Regions from separate parts of the Hamadaea sp. NPDC051192 genome, predicted to be linked through region 2. Evidence: predicted binding sites of a transcription regulator. Region 2 holds the regulator's gene; the other holds the start of a gene.
The links. The regulator HrcA, encoded in region 2, represses chaperone genes, less so after heat shock. The targets are predictions, from matches to a motif close to GGTTNGCACNCTCNNNNNGAGNGTGCNAACC.
Positions count from the first base shown of each region.

Region 1: a site for HrcA is predicted at 2,193-2,223, ahead of groES (co-chaperone GroES). Genes of this name have one in related genera too.

Region 1 covers NZ_JBFBAZ010000093.1:19,478-22,831, forward strand. Annotated here, with positions in the region: gene groL (chaperonin GroEL) at 63-1,703, opposite strand; gene groES (co-chaperone GroES) at 1,770-2,084, opposite strand; gene AB0M47_RS29770 (class I SAM-dependent methyltransferase) at 2,281-3,354, shown strand, end outside.
Region 2 covers NZ_JBFBAZ010000069.1:15,313-18,666, reverse strand. Annotated here, with positions in the region: gene dnaJ (molecular chaperone DnaJ) at 1-980, opposite strand, end outside; gene hrcA (heat-inducible transcriptional repressor HrcA) at 991-2,010, opposite strand; gene AB0M47_RS25900 (DUF4870 domain-containing protein) at 2,297-2,782, shown strand; gene hemW (radical SAM family heme chaperone HemW) at 2,775-3,354, opposite strand, start outside.

The DNA of each region.
Region 1 (3,354 bases), on a different contig from region 2:
AGCCTTAACCGGTACGCCGAAGGGCGCCGCGGAATCCCGCGACGCCCTTCGGACCGGACCGATCAGAAACCCGGACCGTGCTGGTGGCCGTGCCCGTGCGAGTGCCCGTGGCCGTTGGCCGGGGCCTCCTCCTTGGGCTTCTCGACCACGAGCGACTCGGTGGTCAGCAGCAGCCCCGCGATGGAGGCGGCGTTGACGACCGCGTTGCGGGTCACCTTCACCGGGTCGACGATGCCGGTCTTGACGAGGTCCACATAGGAACCGTTCGCCGCGTCCAGGCCCTCGCCCCAGCCGCTCTCGCGGACCTTCTGCACGACGACGTAGCCGTCGTGCCCGGCGTTCTGGGCGATCCAGCGCAGCGGCTCGTCCAACGCCTTGCGCACGATCGAGACGCCGATGGCCTCGTCGCCGGTCAGGCCGATGCCCTCGTCGAGCACGGTGGCGATCTGCGCCAGCGCGGCGCCGCCACCGGGCACGATGCCCTCCTCGACCGCCGCGCGGGTCGCCGAGATGGCGTCCTCGATGCGGTGCTTGCGCTCCTTCAGCTCGACCTCGGTGGCCGCGCCGACCTTGATCACCGCGACGCCGCCGGCCAGCTTGGCCAGCCGCTCCTGCAGCTTCTCCCGGTCCCAGTCGGAGTCGGACGCCGCGATCTCGGCCCGGATCTGGTCGACCCGGCCCTTGACCTCGCCCTCGGACCCGTTGCCGTCGACGAGCGTCGTCGTGTCCTTGTCCACGACGATTCGCCGGGCCTGGCCGAGCTGCTCCAGGCCGACCGCGTCGAGCTTGTAGCCCAGCTCGGGCGCGATCAGCTCACCACCGGTGAGGATCGCCAGGTCCTGCAGCATCGCCTTGCGGCGGTCGCCGAACGCCGGAGCCTTGACCGCGCAGACCTTGACGGTCTTGCGGATCGCGTTGACCACGAGCGTCGACAGCGCCTGGCCGTCGACGTCCTCGGCCACGATCAGCAGCGGGCGGTTGGCCTGCACGACCTTCTCGAGCACCGGCAGGAGTTCCTCGATGGCCGAGATCTTCTGCGTGGTGATCAGCAGGTAGGCGTCCTCCAGGACCGCCTCGCCCGCCTCCGCGTCGGTGGTGAAGTGCGGCGAGATGAAGCCCTTGTCGAACTGCAGACCCTCGGTGACCTCAAGCTCGGTCTGCATGGTCGAGCCGTCCTCGACGGTGATGACACCGTCACGGCCCACCCGCTCCATCGCCTCGGCGATCAGATCGCCGATCGTCGCGTCCTGCGCCGAGATCGTCGCCACCTGGGCGATCTCCTGGCGGTCGTTCACCTGCACGGCCTTGCCGAGCAGTTCCTCGCTCACCCGCGCGGCCGCGATGTCGATGCCCCGCTTGAGGCCCGACGGGTTCGTCCCGGCGGTGACGTTGCGCAGACCCTCGTGGACCATGGCCTGGGCGAGGACGGTCGCGGTCGTCGTGCCGTCGCCGGCGACGTCGTTCGTCTTGGTCGCGACCTCCTTGACCAGTGCCGCACCCAGGTTCTCGTACGGGTTGGTCAGCTCGATCTCCTTGGCGATGGTCACGCCGTCATTGGTGATCGTCGGAGCCCCGAACTTCTTGTCCAGCACGACGTTGCGTCCGCGCGGGCCGAGGGTGACCTTGACCGCGTCGGCGAGCGCGTCGACTCCGTGCTCGAGCAGGTGCCGGGCGTCATCCGAGAAGCTCAGAATCTTCGCCATTCTCACTCCTTCATCGCGATGGCCCGGCGCCCCTGGTTAGGCAGGGTCGCCGGGCCATCGGCCGGGTCACTTCTCGATGACCGCGAGGACGTCGCGGGCGGAGAGCACCAGGTACTCCTCGCCGGCGTACTTGATCTCGGTGCCGCCGTACTTCGAGTAGACGACGGTGTCGCCGACCTGCACGTCGACCGGGATCCGAGCGCCCTTGTCGTCGAAGCGGCCGGGGCCGACGGCGAGGACGGTGCCCTCCTGCGGCTTCTCCTTGGCGGTGTCGGGGATAACGAGCCCCGACGCGGTGGTCGTCTCAGCCTCGTTCGCCTGGACCAGGATGCGGTCCTCGAGCGGCCTGATCGCAACCTTCGTCGCGGTAGTCACGAGCATACCCTCCTGGGGTATCAGTAATCGCTGTCTCTCCACCCTCCGCAGCGGCACCGTCGTCGCGGGTGCCGGGCCGCCGTGGCTGGCTGGTGCCCTGGTGGCACTTGTCATTCTTAGCACCCTCAGGAGGAGAGTGCTAAACCGAAGGTTATGACGTGGCTAGCACTCAGTCAAGGAGAGTGCCAGTACGATCCCCCGAGTGGACTCCGAACAGCTCGCCGCGCTGCGCTCCCGCGAAGGGATCGCCGCCCTGGCCGACGCGGAGAAGCTGATCGACACGGATCGGCTCGCCGCCATCAGCACCTTGCGTTCCCACGGGTACGCCGCGGAGGTCGCCGGCGCGGCGCTCACCCAGGCCGTCCTCCGGGCCCGAGCAGTAGCCAAGTTCGGCGCGGACGCCAGTCGCATGCTCTTCACCCAGGCCGGCCTGGAACAGGCGACCCGGCCGATCGTCGCCACCCGGCGCGCCGCGCGGCTCGCTCAGGCGGGCGTACGCCGGGTGACCGATCTCGGCTGCGGAATCGGCTCGGACGCCATCGCGATGGCGCGAGCGGGAATCGCGGTGCACGCCGTCGACGCCGATCCGGTGACCGCCGACCTGGCCGCCCACAACCTGGCGGCGCTCGGCTTGGACGCCGTCGTGACCTGCGCCGACGTACGCGATGTGCCATTGCACGACGCCGGTGCGGCCTTCTGCGACCCGGCTCGCCGGCAATCCGGCACAGGCGTACGCCGAACTCGCCGGATTTTCCGTCCGGAGGACTACTCGCCGCCCTGGGACTGGGTCGCGCAGCTGCCCTCGCAAGTCCCCTACACCGTGCTGAAGCTGGCGCCGGGCTTCCCTGCGGAGCTGCTGCCCGGCGACTGCGAACTGGAGCTGACCAGCGTCGACGGCGACGTCGTGGAGGCTGCCGCCTGGTTCGGGCCGCTGGCTCGCGTACCGCGACGGGCGTCGGTCCTGAAACATCGGTCGGTGCACGAGCTGACCGGTTCGGGCACGTTGGCGGGACCGGTCGGCCCGGTCGGCGCGTACCTCTACGACCCGGACGGCGCGGTCGTGCGCTCCCACCTCGTGGCGGAGTTCGCCCGGACCGTCGACGGAAACCTCGGCGACCCGGACATCGCGTACGTGTGGACCTCTGCCTGTCTTCCGACGCCGTTCGGGCGCTGCTTCGCCGTCGACGAGGTGCTGCCGTTCTCGCTCAAGCGACTGCGCGCGGCGCTACGCGACCGGGGCGTCGGGCGGCTGGAGATCCTGAAACGCGGATCCGCC
Region 2 (3,354 bases):
ACGAAGAGGTCGCCACGGGCGCTGCCACGCAGGTGCGGCACACCCCGCCCCTTGATCCGGACGGTGGCGCCGGCCTGGGTGCCGGCCTTGACGTCGACCTGTTCCTCGGTGTCGAGAGTCTTTATGGTCAGCCGGGTGCCCAGGGCCGCCGCCGTCATCGGCACGGTCACCTTGCAGTGCAGGTCGTTGCCCTTGCGGGCGAAGACGTCGTGCGGCCGCTCGTGGATCTCGACGTAGAGGTCGCCGGGCTGGCCGCCGCCGGGGCCGACCTCGCCCTGCTGAGCGAGGCGGATGCGCATGCCGTCCTCGACCCCGGCCGGGATCTTCACCGTCAGCGTCCGGCGCGTACGCACCCGGCCCTCGCCGCCGCAGGTGGCGCAGGGGTGCGGGATGGTGGTGCCGAAGCCCTGACAGGCCGAGCACGGGCGGGTCGAGACGACCTGGCCGAGGAAGGTGCGCTGAACCGACTGCACCTCGCCCTTGCCGTGACAGATGTCGCAGGTCACCGGATGCGTGCCGGCCGCCGTCCCAGCACCCGAACAGGTCGAGCAGAGCACCGCGGTGTCCACGGTGAGCGGCGCCTCGACGCCGAACGCGGTCTCCTGCAGCTCCAGGTCGAGCCGGATGATGGCGTCCGCCCCCGGCCGTACGCGCGGCCGCGGCCCACGTGCGGTCGCACCGCCGAAGAAGGCGTCCATGATGTCCTGGAAGCCGACGAACGGGCCGCCCGGCCCGCCGGGACCGCCCATGCCGCCGCCACCGGGCGCGAGCGGGTCGCCGCCGAGGTCGACGATCTGCCGCTTGTGATCGTCCGACAGGACCTCGTACGCGGCGTTGATCTCCTTGAAGCGGTCCTGCGCCTCGGGGTCCGGGTTGACATCAGGGTGGTATTGGCGCGCCAGCTTCCGATAGGCGCGCTTGATGTCGTCCGCGGTGGCGTCCTTGGGCACGCCCAGGATGCCGTAGTAGTCCTTGGCCACGTGATCCTCTTCAGTTCTGTGCGAGTAGGTCGCCCACGTATCGGGCCACTGCCCGGACGGTCGCGATCGTGCCGGGGTAGTCCATCCGGGTCGGGCCGAGTACGCCCATCCCGCCGACGATCTGCCCGCCCGGTCCGTATCCGGTGCTCACGATGGAGGTGGCGCGCAGATCGGCGTACTCATTCTCGTCGCCGATGCTGACCCGCGTGGAACCGGACTGCTCGCCGACCAGCTTGAGGAGGATGACCTCCTCTTCCAGGGCTTCGAGCACCGGCCGGATCGACCCGGCGAAGTCCAGCATGCTCGCGCGGGTCAAGTTCGCCGTGCCGGCGAGCGCGATCCGTTCCTCGTGTCGCTCGACCAGGGTCTCCAGCAGCACGGTGGCCAGCGTGGTCATGGCCGGGCGCAGCTCCTCCGCGACCTCCTCGACCAGCGTCTGGACCAATGGCGGGGTCTGGGTCAGCGGTTGACCGCCGAGCTTGGCGTTGATGATGCGGCGCAGCTCCAGCACGTCCTCGGCGGGCAGCGTGCCGGGGATGTCGACCTGGCGCTGCTCGACCCGGCCGGTGTCGGTGATCATCACCAACATCATCCGCGTGGTCGACAAGGGCACCAACTCCAGGTGCCGCACCTTGGACCGCGACAGCGACGGGTACTGCACCACCGCGACCTGCCGCGTCAACTGAGCCAGCAGGCGGACCGTCCGATGGACGACGTCGTCGAGGTCGACCGCGCCGAGCAGGAAGCGCTCGATCGCTCGGCGCTCGGCCGGGGAGAGCGGCTTGATCTTCGACAGCCGGTCCACGAACAGGCGGTAGCCGGCGTCGGTCGGGACACGCCCGGCGCTGGTGTGCGGCTGCCGGATGTAGCCCTCCTCCTCGAGGACGGCCATGTCGTTGCGCACGGTCGCCGGGGAGACGCCTAGTGAGTGCCGCTCCACCAGGGACTTGCTGCCGACCGGCTCCTGGGTCGACACGTAGTCCTCGATGATGGCGCGCAGCACGTCGAGCTTGCGATCGTCGAGTCCCACCGGCGCACCTCCCTGCCCTCCGTGGTCGGGCCCCCGGCCCCGGGGCGGGTCGGGCTGCGGCTCGATTCTGGCACTCGTACGCCGCGAGTGCCAGTTTACCGGCCGTTCGTCTCCCTCGGCGGAGCGCTGTATCGCCCCTTGACCATCATGAGTGACGAAGCTGTCGAAATCGTCCGGCTGCACGTCTACCGGCGACGATAGTCTGGACATTTGGCCGCCTTAGTGTCGCCAACCGGTCGAATGCGAGCTCTGGCGGATATTGATCTGTGGGCTTACCGTGTCGCGCATGAGTGAAACCCCCACCCCTCCGGGGACGCCGGACCCCGAGCCGCCGGCCGCCCCCCAATACGACGCGCCGCCGCCTCCCCCGGTGACGGGCTCCACGCCGCCTCCGCCGATCGCCGGTCAGGTCGCACCGGTCGGCTATGCCAACCAGGACGAGAAGATGTGGGCGCTGATCGCCCACTTCGGTGGCGCGGGCGCCGCGCTGATCAGCGGCGGCTGGCTCGGCTGGGTCCCCCCGCTGATCGCGATGCTCGTCAAGGGCAACGAATCGCCCACGGTCCGGGCGCACGCGCTCGCCGCACTGAACTTCCAGGGCCTGTGGGCCATCATCTCGGTGCTGAGCTACGTGCTGTTCTGCGCTGTGATCGGCTTCATCACGTTGCCGATCGCCATCCTCATCGCGGCGATCTTCGGGGTGATCGCGGGTCTCAAGGCCAACGAGGGAACGCTCTACTCGTATCCGTTGTCCGTCAGCGTGATCAAGTAAGCAGGTCGCGGATGACCGCATCCGCCAGCAGACGGCCGCGCAGGGTCAACACCGCGCGGCCGTTCGCGTACTCGGCGGCGTCCAGCAGACCGTCCATTGTGGCGCGTTCGGCGGCGGCCGGGCCGCCCTCGCGCAGTCGGGCGAGCGGGTAGCCGTCCCGAAGACGCAGCCGCAACATGACGTCCTCGACGTACTGGTCGTCCGCGCTCAGCAGTTCCCGGCCCGCGCCCGGCGAATGGCCGTCGGCGAGCAGCTTCGCGTAGTGCGCCGGGCGCTTCACGTTCCACCAGCGGACCCCGCCGACATGCGAATGCGCGCCCGGCCCGATCCCCCACCAGTCGCCGCCGGTCCAGTACAACAGGTTGTGCGCGCACCGGGCCGCGTCCGACGCCGCCCAGTTCGACACCTCGTACCAGCCCAGGCCGGCCCCGCTCAGCGCGGCCTCCGCCGCCAGGTAGCGGTCCGCGGCAACGTCGTCGCTGGGCATCGGGACCTCGCCCCGCCGGATGCGCGCGGCCAGGCGCGTCCCGTCCTCCACGATCAACGAGTACGCGCTGACGTGGTCGACCCCG